4 regions of the Hoskinsella mucinilytica genome follow, and region 3 is predicted to be linked to each of the others. Evidence: riboswitches for the same ligand, from Rfam matches in the RefSeq annotation. Region 3 holds a riboswitch; each other region holds the start of a gene.
What was found. A riboswitch is a leader RNA that binds a small molecule or an ion and turns the genes downstream of it on or off. The one in region 3 is predicted to bind thiamine pyrophosphate.
Positions count from the first base shown of each region.

Region 1: it holds a riboswitch for thiamine pyrophosphate, as region 3 does, so the genes downstream of both, UGRO018_RS13425 (energy-coupled thiamine transporter ThiT) here and UGRO018_RS03770 (HAD family hydrolase) in region 3, are expected to answer to the same signal.
Region 2: it holds a riboswitch for thiamine pyrophosphate, as region 3 does, so the genes downstream of both, thiC (phosphomethylpyrimidine synthase ThiC) here and UGRO018_RS03770 (HAD family hydrolase) in region 3, are expected to answer to the same signal.
Region 4: it holds a riboswitch for thiamine pyrophosphate, as region 3 does, so the genes downstream of both, thiW (energy coupling factor transporter S component ThiW) here and UGRO018_RS03770 (HAD family hydrolase) in region 3, are expected to answer to the same signal.

Region 1 covers NZ_JBEQZJ010000037.1:31,133-35,021, forward strand. Annotated here, with positions in the region: gene UGRO018_RS13415 (histidinol-phosphatase HisJ family protein) at 1-215, opposite strand, end outside; gene metK (methionine adenosyltransferase) at 232-1,410, opposite strand; gene UGRO018_RS13425 (energy-coupled thiamine transporter ThiT) at 1,519-2,025, opposite strand; TPP riboswitch at 2,064-2,152, opposite strand; gene tuf (elongation factor Tu) at 2,245-3,429, opposite strand; gene fusA (elongation factor G) at 3,498-3,889, opposite strand, start outside.
Region 2 covers NZ_JBEQZJ010000028.1:9,596-13,484, reverse strand. Annotated here, with positions in the region: gene UGRO018_RS11190 (hypothetical protein) at 1-514, opposite strand, end outside; gene UGRO018_RS11185 (hypothetical protein) at 539-1,177, opposite strand; gene thiC (phosphomethylpyrimidine synthase ThiC) at 1,299-2,612, opposite strand; TPP riboswitch at 2,700-2,806, opposite strand; gene UGRO018_RS11175 (diguanylate cyclase domain-containing protein) at 2,838-3,889, opposite strand, start outside.
Region 3 covers NZ_JBEQZJ010000007.1:74,338-78,226, reverse strand. Annotated here, with positions in the region: gene ald (alanine dehydrogenase) at 1-397, opposite strand, end outside; gene thiD (bifunctional hydroxymethylpyrimidine kinase/phosphomethylpyrimidine kinase) at 476-1,258, opposite strand; gene UGRO018_RS03770 (HAD family hydrolase) at 1,246-1,899, opposite strand; TPP riboswitch at 1,951-2,055, opposite strand; gene UGRO018_RS03765 (carboxypeptidase M32) at 2,135-3,628, shown strand; gene UGRO018_RS03760 (response regulator) at 3,668-3,889, opposite strand, start outside.
Region 4 covers NZ_JBEQZJ010000050.1:17,478-21,366, forward strand. Annotated here, with positions in the region: gene UGRO018_RS15320 (oxidoreductase) at 1-115, shown strand, start outside; gene UGRO018_RS15325 (hypothetical protein) at 259-534, shown strand; gene UGRO018_RS15330 (hypothetical protein) at 574-708, shown strand; TPP riboswitch at 872-977, shown strand; gene thiW (energy coupling factor transporter S component ThiW) at 1,203-1,772, shown strand; gene thiM (hydroxyethylthiazole kinase) at 1,717-2,535, shown strand; gene thiE (thiamine phosphate synthase) at 2,532-3,167, shown strand; gene UGRO018_RS15350 (helix-turn-helix domain-containing protein) at 3,202-3,889, opposite strand, start outside.

The sequences.
Region 1 (3,889 bases), on a different contig from region 3:
AAATTAATTCGATTGCCGTATAATTTTCTACAACGATCAAATTCTTGGCGATATGTTGTATAAAATAATTCATTATAGAATTTTATTCCATGATCAACATGCTCTGTAAAACAAATTTCGTCTAAACCTAGGTAAATTGCTCTGTTTACTAATTCCTCCATTGGATAAATAGAATCATCACTAAAACTGGTATGCATATGGTAATCTGAGAACATCATCATTCTCCTTATGTTAATCCGGTAAATATTGCTTTAAATGCTCAGCAGGAGTTGTATCTTCCCATTTTACATTCAAATCATCTCTGCCGAAATGCCCGTAAGCTGCAAGTTGTTTATATTGAGGCTTTCTCAATTCCAAAGTTTTGATGATTGAAGTTGGACGAAGATCAAATTCTTTTCGTACGATATCTGCGATTTCTTCATCTTTTAGCTTTCCTGTACCAAAAGTATCAACCAATACACTAACAGGATGAGCAACACCGATTGCATATGCAAGCTGAACTTCGCATTTATTTGCTAATCCTGCTGCTACAATATTTTTAGCAACATAGCGTGCCGCATAAGCAGCGCTTCTATCTACTTTTGTAGGATCCTTACCTGAAAAAGCACCTCCACCATGACGAGCCATTCCACCATAAGTATCAACTATAATCTTTCTTCCAGTCAATCCGCTATCACCTTGAGGCCCACCAATTACAAATCTTCCAGTTGGATTAATATAAACCTTAGTGTCTTCGTCCATCATAGATGGATCAATTACTGCATCAATCACATAGTTTTTTAAATCCTTGCGAATGGTATCTAAACTAACTGCCTCAGAATGCTGAGTAGATATTACGATGGTATCAACTCGTATCGGACGATCATTTTCATATTCTACAGTAACCTGAGTTTTCCCATCCGGACGAAGATAATCCACAACGCCATCCTTTCTGATTTTTGTAAGTTGCTTTGCCAGTCTATGTGCCAATGATATTGGAAGTGGCATGAATTCAGGCGTTTCATCACAAGCATAGCCGAACATCATTCCCTGATCACCAGCACCATTATTTTCTTCTCCACCTTCTTTTGTTTCCATAGAATGGTCTACACCCATTGCTATATCTCCAGATTGTTCATCAATGGTAGTCAACACAGAACAAGTTGTTCCATCAAAACCGTATTTAGCACGATCGTAGCCGATTTCCAAAACAGTATTTCTTGCGATACTAGGAATATCTACATAACAATTTGTTGAGATTTCTCCCATGATCATGACCATACCAGTTGTACAGCATGTTTCACAAGCAACACGTGCCATAGGGTCTTTTTCTAAAATTGCATCTAATACTGCATCTGATATCTGATCACAAATTTTATCAGGATGACCCTCTGTAACCGATTCTGAAGTAAAATATTGTTTATTTAACATTGCATTGTCCTTCTTTCTTCATATAACACATCTATTATCTTCTATCTCTTTCTAGATTACAAGTCTCATAGAAAAGAAGATAACTTTTTTTGCTATCTCCTTATATTATTAGGCTCTTTTTAAATGCAAACGCTCTACAAGTATCGGAACCAACAACATTCCTGCAATCATTGTTGCTATCATATATGGTGCATTATATATGATTGATCCCCATAAGGTTGTTTCCCACACGATCACACCACCTATCGTATGACTTAAAAAACGTAGAAAATTTGTTATCAATACCCCACTATAAAAATATTTATAGTTAGGGAACAGACTTGCAAGACCATACACACTGAATGCAACTAGGTAATCTAATAGGAATCCTAATATTTGAGGAATGTACATTGGGCCTGTAACAAATTGAATCAATACAGAAATAAGTCCAACAAATGTTGCCTTCATCCAACCCAAGTGATAACTGCAAACGAGTAAAGCGATGGTAGATATACCAATAGAGCCACCATTTGGCATTCGCAAAAATGGAATCATATTAGTAAAATAATCAAGAACCATGAATAACGCCGCATAAAAAGCCATAAAAACCAAATCTAATGTAGTCACCTTTTTCATAAAAAAACACCTCCATGAGGCGTAAGTAAACAAATCTATCAATTCTAGATCTGACTCCCTACGCTAGTATAAACTAGATCAGGTCATAAGGGTATTTCTCAGCCCAAGGGCACCCCTGTCATGACGTTATAAATTATACACTAAATAAAGGAATATGCAAATACATTGTTAAAAAAAAAAAGCATCAGCGAAATTGCCGATGCTTTTAATGTTTTTTTATTACTCGATGATTTCAGTAACGTTTCCTGAACCTACAGTACGTCCACCTTCACGAATTGAGAATTTTGTGTTGTTTTCGATAGCGATTGGAGCAATCAATTCAACAGTCATTTCAATGTTGTCACCAGGCATAACCATATCTGTACCTTCTGGAAGAGTGATAACACCAGTAACGTCAGTTGTACGGAAGTAGAACTGAGGACGGTAGTTAGTTACGAATGGAGTGTGACGTCCACCTTCTTCTTTTGTCAAGATATAAACCTGAGCCTTGAATTTAGTGTGAGGGTGTACTGATCCTGGTTTTGTTAGAACCTGTCCACGCTGGATTTCATCACGGTTGATACCACGAAGCAATGCTCCGATGTTATCTCCTGCTTGAGCGATATCCAACTGTTTACGGAACATTTCCAAACCAGTTACAACAGTCTTACGAGTGTCATGGATACCAACGATTTCAACTTCTTCACCTAATTTAACTTCACCACGTTCAACACGTCCAGTAGCAACGGTTCCACGTCCTGTGATAGTCATAACATCTTCTACAGACATCAAGAAAGGTTTGTCAGTTTCACGCTGAGGATCTGGTACATATGCATCTACTGCTTCCATCAATTCGTGGATAGCACCAACATATTTTTCGTCACCTTCAAGAGCTTTCAATGCTGAACCACGGATAACTGGAGCATTGTCTCCGTCAAATCCGTACTCAGAAAGAAGTTCACGAACTTCCATTTCAACAAGGTCGATCAATTCTTCATCGTCAACCATGTCACATTTGTTCAAGAATACAACGATGTAAGGAACACCTACCTGACGAGCAAGCAAGATGTGCTCACGAGTCTGAGGCATAGGACCATCAGATGCAGCAACTACAAGGATAGCACCATCCATCTGAGCAGCACCAGTGATCATGTTTTTAACGTAGTCAGCGTGGCCTGGGCAGTCAACGTGTGCATAGTGACGAGTAGCAGTCTGATACTCAACGTGTGCAGTGTTGATTGTAATTCCACGTTCTTTTTCTTCTGGAGCTCCATCGATTGCATCATAAGCTTTTGCTTCAGCCATACCGTCTTTTGAAAGAACGTTAGTGATTGCAGCAGTTAAAGTTGTTTTACCGTGGTCAACGTGTCCGATAGTTCCAATGTTAACATGTGTTTTGGAACGGTCAAATTTTTCTTTAGCCATTTTTAAATTTCCTCCTAATTTATAGTTTTCATGTATATTCTAATTCAAAGTTTTTATAAAAGCAACAATTAATTTTCAGAACTGTTGTTTTTAACAATTTTTTCAGCAATACTCTTAGGAACTTCACTATAGTGATCAAATTTCATAGAATAATTTCCACGTCCCTGAGTGAATGAACGAAGGTCAGTTACATAACCAAACATTTCTGACAATGGGATGTGTGCTTTTACGATGATCGCATTTCCTCTTTCTTCCTGGTCAATAATTGCACCACGACGAGAGCTTACGTCACCCATAACGCTACCTAAATATTCATTAGGTGCTGTTACTTCAACTTCCATAACTGGTTCCAAGATAACTGGTTTACATTTTTTGGCAGCAGCTTTTAAAGCCATAGAAGCCGCAATCTTATAAGCCATTTCACTTGAATCGACATCATGGTAAGATCCATCGAACAATG
Region 2 (3,889 bases), on a different contig from region 3:
CTTCATATTCCACTGAGAATATTAAATTCAACATACCTTGTGTATTTTGATAAGTATTATCCATAGAATCTCCATCGACTTTGATCTTCATCATCACAGTTGTGGATTCTCCTTGTTTTAATGTCTTTAATAAATAATTGTTTTCAAGAGATTCCATATTGCTCTTGTTCATACCACCGATTTTACCTGTATAGAAGGTTTCTCCATTATTTGAAAATTCGATATCATATGCGATTTCTTCATTTGCGATTCCTTCACCTAGTGGTTTGGTATATTCGCTTCTTACATAAAACTTCATTTCTCTGTAATCTTCATTTGTCAGTTTGATTTCCTGTAATCGTTCTTCACCGGGAGCCATATTTTCATATGCACTGTTTTGTTCATACGTAATGAATTTCTCACTGTCTCCCTCAAAGGTCAAGCCCATGTTTCCATCAGATTCCTCAGCGTGAATCGGTGTTAGAAACATCGCCATGGCTAGGAAAGCTACAAGGAAGTATTTATTCTTTTTCATTCTCGTTCCTCCTTTATCAAATCATCAATCATCTACGGATAAGATGTTTCCATCTGCATCCAATTCGATATCAGCTCCCCATTCAGATAAGACAGCGTCTGTTCCGGAAATACTTTGTACTGCATCGACTTCTAAGGTTAACGCAATGCGATAATCATGATAGGTTTCATCACTCAGTTTTGAACTGATCTTAATTGCGTCCATCAGGTTCGTAGAGATTTCATTTGCTTTGATCGGTAAACGATAATAGAAATACACATTCTCTGAATTAGAGTTTTCAGCATCATCTTTGATGATCCAATTCTTTGTATCCTTGGTATTTAATGTAATCAAGGAAGCATCCGCATCGGGTAATTTAGTACCAATAGCATCTTCCCAATATTTCGTTGCGGTTACTCTGACATAAAGGGTGTGATCCTTTACGTTTTTGATATATGCACTGCTATCGATTTCATCACCTGGCATCACAGATGCAATCTGTATACCATCTTCGGTTTTCACAGCTTTTTCATCTTGACTATCTTGCACTAGCTCAATACCTAAGCTTCCCGCACTGATATTAGCGCCAACTTGCGTTTCCGCATGGAAGAATGCCATGGAGCCTTGATAAACCAGAAATAGAAGCAGAAAAGCTGCTGTTGTAACCATTACTATTTTCTTCATAGGATCATTTCCTCTCATTCATTTAAAGTTTCTTATCAATTCTATTCTTAGTATAAAGTATCACAGTAACAAAATAGTCACACGAAATTCATATTTTTCTCATGCATGAAAAAAAGAAGCACTAGGCTTCTTCCTCCATGATCGTTACATTTTCTCCATTTAGTATCTTATTCATATTACGAATCGCACACATTTTTCCACACATCGTACAAGTATCTTCTCTTTCCGGTGTGCTGTCTTTACGATATCGTCTTGCTTTTTCCGGATCAATGGCAGTATCAAACATAGCTTCCCAATCAAGATTTCTTCTAGCTAAGGCCATCTTATGATCCCAATCGATTGCCCCTTTGACACCTTTGGCAACATCTGCCGCATGTGCCGCAATCTTAGATGCAATGATTCCCTCTTTCACATCATCTACATTCGGTAAACGTAAATGTTCTGCAGGAGTTACATAGCATAAAAAGCTAGCACCATAGGTTGCCGCAATTGCTCCGCCAATGGCCGCAGTGATATGATCATAACCCGGTGCGATATCGGTAACGATCGGTCCAAGCACATAAAACGGTGCTCCTTGACAAATGGTATTTTGAATTTCCATATTAGCCTGAATCTGATTCAATGGCATATGACCAGGTCCTTCAATGATGACCTGTACATTCTTTTCCCATGCACGCTTTGTCAATTCACCAAGGGTAACCAATTCTTCAATTTGTGATATATCACTTCCATCCTCAATACAGCCCGGGCGACATGCATCCCCAAGACTTAAGGTAACATCATATGCTTGGCATATTTCCAACACTTCCTCATATCGCTCATAAAACGGATTTTCGTTTCCGGTAAGTTCCATCCAAGCAAAGATGATAGAACCACCACGAGATACAATATTGGTGATCCTTTTATTTTCTTTAAATCTTTGCGCAGTTCGTTTGTTGATACCACAATGAATCGTCATAAAATCTACACCATCTTGTGCATGCATACGAAAGACATCGATCCACTCCTGTGTCGTGATATCCTTTAATGCCTTATGGTAATAAACTACCGCATCATAAATCGGTACGGTTCCTATGATTGCAGGACATTCTTGTGTCAATTTCTTACGAAACGCTCTTGTATCTCCAAAAGAGCTTAGATCCATGATTGCTTCTGCGCCCATATCGATCGCATGATGAACCTTTTCCATTTCCATATCAAGATCCAAACAATCCTTGCTTGTTCCAAGATTTACATTGATTTTCGTTTTCAACATTCGTCCGATTCCATAAGGTTTTAAACAAGTATGGCGCTTATTCGCAGGTATGACGATTTGTCCTTTCGCTACATAAGTTAAAACATCTTGTATATCCATTTGTTCATAAGCAGCTACAGCTTCCATTTCTTTTGTGATGATATGCTTTCTAGCGGCATCCATCTGTGTTGTGTAATTCATCTTCATCCTCCTCGTATATGCAAAAAAAGCTGTACGCCTGCTACGGTGTTCAGCTTTTTTTAAGTTCTCTATCGTGGTTGTATCTATCCTAAGTCACAATAAAATCCCTTCGTCGGCATTATCCGTATCAGGTTCATTGGGTCAGGATCGTAAAGATCCAATCTCAGCCATCATCGGCACCCCATTTTTTGTACGTGTTTATTAGACCACAAAACAAGGAATAAGTCAATCTTTATCAAAAGATTGCTCATAGATACAGGATTGATGTTTTCCTTTTGTTTTTGCTTCATATAAAGCTTTGTCCGCATGTCGATACAGGTCATAAAAATCAGAACCATGTTGAGGTGCTAAAGCGATTCCGATCGATAATGCTATCCTTTGATCGCCATGTCCGTTTTCTTTGATACTTGTTTGAATATCATTGATCAATTCATGTAAAGCATCTAAATCATTGGTATGGGTAAAGATCAAAAACTCATCTCCACCTAATCTACAGAATACATCCTCTTCCATCTTTATGACCTTTTGGATACAGGATGCGACCATTTTCAATACATGATCGCCTATGATATGACCATAACGATCGTTGATATGTTTAAAATCATCTAAATCAATCATCAACAAAGCCCAATGTTGCTCTTGCTTTTGAGCCAATGCATTTTGAATCAAGATTTCGCCCATTCTTCGATTATAAATACCGGTCAACGAATCAAATTGGGCATATTTCTTTTCCTCTAACGCAAGCTCTTCTTTTTCCATTTGCTCACTCACATCTTGAAAATAACCGATGGATTTCACAAACTGTCCCTCATCATCATAAATCCTTTCACAAGTCATCTTGAGCCAAAGCTTTTTTTCATCATATACAGAAAGATCCACAATGGTCTCGCTCACATCTTCTTGTTGTAGATTTTCCTGCAACAAAGATAAGAGATGATATGTCTTAGGTAAAAACCGCTCTTTATGCTCCATCTGTTCCATAAAATGATCCAATAGATAATTGCCATGAACTTCTACCATCGTAGGTGGTATGACCTCACTGATTTGACGCAATGCTTCTTTGCTCATGGATAAGCGATCTTTTTTTACATCATATTCCCAAACATCAATTGCGGCTTGATGAATGATACTATCAAACATTTGTTGAGAAATTTTCAATTCTTGATCTTTTAATATCGTTGCTGTTGCATCGATCATAATACCATAATAAAGAGCACCATATGAGCTCATTCCACAATAGGTTGCTTTCATATGAATGTATCTTGTGGAATGATCTT
Region 3 (3,889 bases):
TCATCGGTGTCAATAAAGGTAATCCACCTTTTCTATCACGAACCGTTTCATAAGCAATCGCACTTGTATGTGATGTCAACAAAGCATTCGCAAATGCTTCATCATTAGCAATATGTAAATAAGTAAATACAAGCTGATCTTCACGTAAATAATGATATTCACTAGGGAGATACTCTTTTACTTTCACAATCAAGTCTGCTTTCGCAAAGACCTCATCAACAGCTACGATCTTTGCACCTGCTTCCTCATATTCCTTATCTGTAAAACCACTGCCGATTCCGGCATTTGTTTCTACATAGACCTCATGACCTGCTTTGCATAAAGTAAATACACCTGCTGGTGTACAAGATACACGATTTTCATTGTTTTTGATTTCCTTTGGAATTCCAATTCTCATGATCATTCACACTCCTTATGCGTTACATTATAACACTTTTCTGTAAATGAAGCGATTATTTTCTCATTTCTTACATTTTTATTTCATATTCCAACAATGATTTAACGGTCCACTTCCCTTACCTAAATCAAGTCCATCCTTTAGTGCTCCTGTGATATAAGCCTTTGCCTGTTTCACACTTGTGACCATATCAAGACCCAATGCAAGATTACTTGCAATCGCACTGGATAGTGTACATCCTGTACCATGCGTATTTGGATTTTCGATTTTTTCACAAGAAAGCCATATCTGATTTCCATGATCATAGAGAAGATCATCCGCACAATCATCAAAATGTCCGCCTTTGATCAAGATATAACCATCATAATGCTTAGCGATTTCCTCTGCCGCTTTTACCATATCCGCCTTGTTATGTATCGAATATCCACACAATACTTCTGCTTCCGGAATATTCGGTGTAATGATATCTGCTAGTGGTAATAGCTTATCTTTCAACAAGTTCAATGCTTCTTCTGCCAACAAACGATTCCCTGAAGTCGATACCATAACAGGATCTACAACAATATGCGATGCTTGATATTGTTTTAATTTTTTGACGATTACATCGATCAATTGTGGTTGGGATACCATTCCGATCTTCACTGCATCGGGATAGATATCATCAAAAACACAATCGAATTGTTCTTCTAAAAAAGCCGGTGTAACATTCATGATATCCTTTACACCACACGTATTTTGCGCTACCAATGCTGTAATGATGCTCATACCATACACCTTATGCGCCATAAATGTTTTTAAGTCTGCCTGTGCCCCTGCACCACCACTTGGGTCTGTTCCTGCGATCGTTACTACCTTTTGCATATCATTTCCTCCAATTCTCTCATATCCTCGATATAAGTATCTGCACATTGTTTGATTTCCTTTTCATCCTTGTTCTGTGAGCGTTCCTTCACCGCCACAACATAAAATCCCGCTTTCTTCGCTCCTTGTATGGCATGTAATGCATCCTCAATGATCAAAGTATGTTCTTTTTTCATCTTCATCATCTCGCAAGCTTGAAGAAAACATGTAGGATCTTCTTTCGATAAATGCAGCTGTTCACAACTCACAATAAAAGAAAAAAATTCTAACAATCCATGCTTCTTCAAAGCTGCCTCACATACTGCAACATGATTGGCACTCAACACTCCCATGCGAATCCCCTTTTGGTGTAAAGATGTCACACATTCCTTTACCCCCGGTTTTAAGCGCATGGATCTATAACAATCACATAACAGCTCATAAACCTCTCTAGAAATCGTTTCCTTCGTAAGTGTTGGCAAATAATGCGTATGTAAATAGTCGATTGCCTCTTCCATGCGCATAGCTTCAAACAATTGATCCAATGCCTGATTGGTATAAATTCCTTTTCCTTTTAAATATTGAACAGCAAAATTATCCCACACATGCATACTATCAAGTAAAGTTCCATCTAAATCAAAGATACAAGTGATATCATCCATAACTGCTCCCTTCTGATATAAGAAAAGGAATCTACCAACATGGGCAAATTCCTTCATCAGCAATCAGTTCCCTACGTTGGCATTATCCAAATCAGGTACGGTCGAAGTCATTCAACTTCCTCTCAGCCTGTCAAGCAAGCTCCCTTTTTTCATAGGTATCATACCATAAATCGATGGATTAGGAAAGTAAAATTCCGAAAGGTATGATACAATAACAACTAGAGGTGAATACAATATGAATGAATTAAGAGCATTTTTTAAAGATTACAAAGAAAAGCAAGCTGCCTATGCGATGGCATTGAATACGATGTATTATGATTTACATACGATTGCGCCAAAAAAAGGTATGCCAAAACGCAACAAAGCGATGGCGATCCTAAGTGGTGAAGCTTTTCGTATGGCCACAGATCCTGATGCGCTAAAACAAATCGAAGCACTTGCTAAGCAAAGTGATGATCCCCAAGAACAACGTGAATTACAGTTGTTTCTAAAAGGTATGCAACTGAATCGTGTCTTACCAAAAGAGGTGTATATCGCTATGCGCCAAATTCAAAACGACAGTGAAACTGCTTGGTATGAAGCAAAGCAACAAAATCAATACGACATCTTTGAACCACACCTAAAAGCAATCATTCAAAAACAAAAAGAAGTCTTAAGCTATCTCAAAGATAAAACATCGGATTATGATTATTTGTTAGACAGTTATGAAGATGGAATGAATGTGGAAACGTATGATGCTTTCTTCAAAGCAATCAAAGAATCCTTGGTGCCATTGATCAAAGAAATACAGGAAAGAGGAAAGCATATAGATGATTCCATCCTATTTCAAAGCTATGATGTGGAAAAACAAGCAGCATTCAATGCACAATTATTAGACTATTTAAAAATGGATCATGATAAGTGTATCTTAGGCTTAACCGAACATCCTTTCACTGATTTTTTCAGTGATAATGAAGCCAGGATCACTACCCATTATTATGAACATATGTTGATGTCCGGTATCTTCTCAACCATTCATGAATATGGACATGCCTTATATTCTCTACAAGTCGATCCGACTTACGATCAAACTGCATTAAAGGATCAAATCGGCTATGCCATGCATGAAAGTCAATCACGTTTCATGGAAAACCATATCGGAAGACATCGTGCATTATGGGAAGTACAATTTCCTATTTTACAAAGCTATTTCCCTGAACAATTAAAAGATGTCAGCTTAGATGCCTTTATGGAAATGATCAATGTTTCTAAACCTTCCTTGATTCGTACAGAAGCCGATGAATTGACCTATCCTCTACACATCTTGATTCGTTATGAACTAGAGAAAGAATTATTCAATGGACATGCGAATCTAGACGAATTAGAAACGATGTGGAATGATAAATATGAAGAATACTTAGGAATACGTCCTGATAACGCAAGTGAGGGCATTCTACAGGATATGCATTGGGGTGCCGGAAACTTTGGATACTTTCCAACCTATGCATTAGGTAGTGCATACGCTGCTCAATTTTATGATGCAATGTCGAAACAAATAGATGTAGCTGATTGTTTGAAAAAGAATCACTTTGAAGAAATCGCTGCTTGGCTACAAGAGCATGTTCATCGTTTTGGTGCCTATCAAAAGGCTGATGATATCTTACTTCATGCTACAGGAATTCCATTCGATCCAAGTTATTATATTGATTATCTTACAAGTAAGTATCGTAAATTATATGCATTAGACTAATACCAAAAAACTGAAGTACTCCATGGTCTTCAGTTTTTCTTATTTCACCTTTGTCATCATTTTTAATTTCTGTTCCAAATAACCTACAGTAAATTCTCCCCAACTATAATTTGCCATATATTCTCCGGTATAAGAATTGATAGCATCGACATCCCAATCCATAAACTTATAAAAATCACAATCGATTTTGGTGATATCCACAGAAAAATGATTGAATTTTTTGACAATGATATCCTCAATGCCTGCCTCTTTTAATGTCTT
Region 4 (3,889 bases), on a different contig from region 3:
GGCGAATTCCTTTTTCCATCTCATACAAGATACCAATATCATTGGGGATGCTAATCGACCAGCTACAGTGGCAGAAGCAACTCATGATGGCTATTATGTTAGCGCTAGTTTATAACTTGTTTACTGCAAGCATTAAGATGTGTTTTGTCTAATTTGAATCTATGAAAGACCTTAAGGTAGAATGTCTAAACGATGCAATATTCAAATCTTTAAGGTCTTTTTACGAGAATGCTATGATTGATGTTAGGTTAACTTTTTATGTGCTTAATTCAGTCATTAATAAGAGACTATCTTGTTTGTTATCAACAAAGGAATAACTGTAGCAAGGTAATTGTTGGTAATATAAGAAGAAATCTATTAAGCTTTTTCTCTTGGTTAGAGGAAGAAAATCATAGTTTAAAAAGCCCAGTAAGAAGAATAGATAAGACTAAAACAAAGAAAGTTGTAAAAGAAGTGAACAGTGATGAACACTTTGAAATAGGTCGCATTACAAAGTACTATCATTTAAAATTAATAGATTATTATTTAGCTTAGGATCACTATAATACGCTAACATACGAAGATGTGTTAGCTGTGAAAGAAGATGTAGTCTCATATATATTACCTGATAATGATGAAATTAAGGCTTTAAGATTTGATGCGTTACTGTATGGAATAGAATTAGCCTACATAACAAGAAAAAATATAAAAGGACAAGAAAAGACTTAATAAAGCAGGTCGAAGCAGTATCAATTGTTGCCGATATTGCTAATATTCAAATGCAGTTTGAACTAATTATTCTTACAAGTAACAGATTATAAAATATAGCTAAAAATACATAAAATACCAAAACCACTCTTGCAATCAGAAATGTAAAGTGGTACCATTACTACTGTAATAAAAGGGGAGCCGATTGTGCTGAGAGGAAACGAGAAAGTTTCGACCCTGTGAACCTGATACGGGTAATGCCGACGTAGGGAGTATGATTGGAAGTTATTCTGAAGATATATCCTTGCGATATATCTCTTTTTTATTACTGCTAGCGGAAGGGGAGCGCCTTACGTGAAAAGAACATCAGCGAGGGAGCCTGCAAACAGGCTGAGAGGAAACTGTTATCGTTTCGACCGTACCATATCTGGAAAGGAAACCAGTAAAAGGCGCTGATTTTTATTATGATCCTTTTATTTGTTTCTATCCAGACAGCAAATAGGAGGGTGTTTTTTATGAGTCAGCAAAATCAAATTTTCAAAAGTGTATTTTTCGCTATGATGGTGGCAATTGGTGTCGTTATTTCACCAATTCTTCGTGTAGAAGGAATGTGTCCAATGGCACATTTGATCAATATCACTATGGCGGTTTTAATGGGACCATGGTGGTCCTTAGGCTGTGCAGTAACGATTGGAATCATTCGTATGGCATTGATGGGGATTCCGCCATTAGCATTGACTGGGGCAGTGTTTGGAGCTGCTTTGTCAGGTATCTTATATCGAGTTAGCAAGGGAAAAATATGGGCAGCAGTATTGGGAGAAATCATCGGTACAGGTATCATCGGGGCTATGGTATCCTATCCTGTTATGGAGTTTTTATGGGGTAAAAATGGATTGACTTGGATGTTCTATGTACCTAGCTTTTTGATGGGAACATTCATCGGTGGTAGCATTGCCTTTGTCTTCCTATTGAAGCTACAACATAATGGAATGCTAGTGAAGATGCAAACAAAGCTTGGAGGTAGAAGCTATGATGAAGTACGAGGAGTTATGGAACAGCAGAAAGAAACTGTTGTGGAAGCATGATCTGATTCATTGTATCACCAATCCGATTTCCATGAATGATTGTGCCAATGCAGTGCTTGCTTTAGGGGCGAAACCGATTATGGCACAGCATCCTGATGAAGTAGAAGAAATCACGAAACAAAGTAAGGCATTGGCACTAAATTTAGGTAATTTTGATGATATCAGAAAAGTAGCGATGTGGCGATCTCTTTCTATCGCAAAAACACATCAAATTCCGGTTATTCTCGATCTTGTGGGAGTTGGATGTAGTAGTCTTCGTTTGTCCTACGCCAAAAAGATGATAGCGGAGTGTTGTCCAAATGTCATAAAAGGCAATCTTTCGGAGATACGGGCAATTGCAGGGAAAACCAGTCATGCGAAGGGTATTGATGTTGGTATAGCGGATATTGAAAGTGAACTAAAAAGTGCGACATGGATCAAGGCGTTTGCCAAACAGCATCATTGTGTGGTTCTTTGCAGTGGAAAACATGATATCATCAGTGATGGTGATAGAACCCATGTTGTGGAAAACGGTTGTGAGATGATGACATTATGTACCGGTACAGGCTGTATGCTGAATGTAATTACCGCAAGTTTTTTATCGGTATTGCCATCATTAGAAGCTAGTGTCATGGCATGTAGTTATTTCGGAGTTGTGGCACAACAATGTCATGTACATGCAAAGGCACCGGGGAGCTTTCATTATCAATTATTTGACTGGCTTTATTCATTAAGTGAACAGGATTTCATGGAACATGCAAAGATAAGCGAGGTAACCGTATGAAAACATTAGATTTAACGTTATACTTGGTCACAGATTCCTCTGATATGAGTGAAGAAGAATTCCTTTGGAAAGTAGAAGAAGCTTGTAAGGGTGGTGTTACGTTACTTCAACTTCGTGAAAAAAACAAATCAACAAGAGACTATATTGATTTGGCATTTAAAGTAAAAGCAATCACAGATCGATATGATTTACCACTATTGATTGATGATCGATTAGATGTGGCATTGGCAGTAGATGCAGACGGAGTTCATGTAGGCGCTGAGGATATGCCAGTAGCTATGGCAAGAAAACTACTTGGTCCCAATAAAATAGTAGGTGCTACTGCGAAAACCGTGGCTGTTGCTCAACAAGCAGAAAAAGATGGTGCAAATTATCTTGGTGTAGGCGCAATTTATCCGACAACTACTAAGGTAAAAACGATCATCACTAAGGTAGAGACTTTACAAGATATCTGTAAGCATGTCGATATACCGGTTGGTGCAATTGGTGGCTTGAATGTAGAGAATTGTGACATTTTAAAAGGAACAGATATCGATGGGATATGCGTGGTTTCTGCAATAATGAAACAAAACGATTGTCATAAAGCCGCAGCTCAACTAAAAGAAAAAATACAATCGATATTGAAAAAATAAAGAAAATACAGGTGCTGATAATAGGTACCTGTATTTATTTTATTGCTGTATGAAATGTATGTATGAGCTGTTCATAATCAGGATGCTCTTTGATAAAATCATATTCATGTTGATCTGGATCCTCTAGATCTTGTAGCATTGCCGGAAGTGTCATTTCTGTGATACGAGAAGATTGAGGATTTTGCTTGATATGTTGAAATAAGGTGGATTCTGATAGCTTCCATTCATCTTGCATTGCATGAATCATCTGCATTAAAATTTGGATACATTCTGTTGCATTTTTACGCAAAAGGGAAAGTCGAAAATCTGCGATATAAGATTGATAATTCCAAAATTCCATTTGTTTAGATAATTGACGATACAAAGTTGCAATGTGATCTGCATCCTGTGCTCTATTCTCGCTTTCTGCGATGAGCATCAAGTCCTCTAGCGTTGAGAAAACGCTATTCATATCTTTCAACAATTTCTGTTCCAGTATTTGTGCAGCATCTTCTAACTGATCTTGTTTTATGAAAATTTGTGCCTGTGTACGAATCTTATCATAATGCGGTTCTTCAGGTAAGGTTTCCACAAGCTCATTGGCTTGTTTCAGTTCATTGTTTAGCATATGTTTTAAAACTAACATATAAGTTGCTTGATATTTGATTTCTAAATTTTCACTTTTCCTGCATCGTTGATAAATTTGTTCAATATCATTTATCATTTCCTTTGTGCTATGTGCC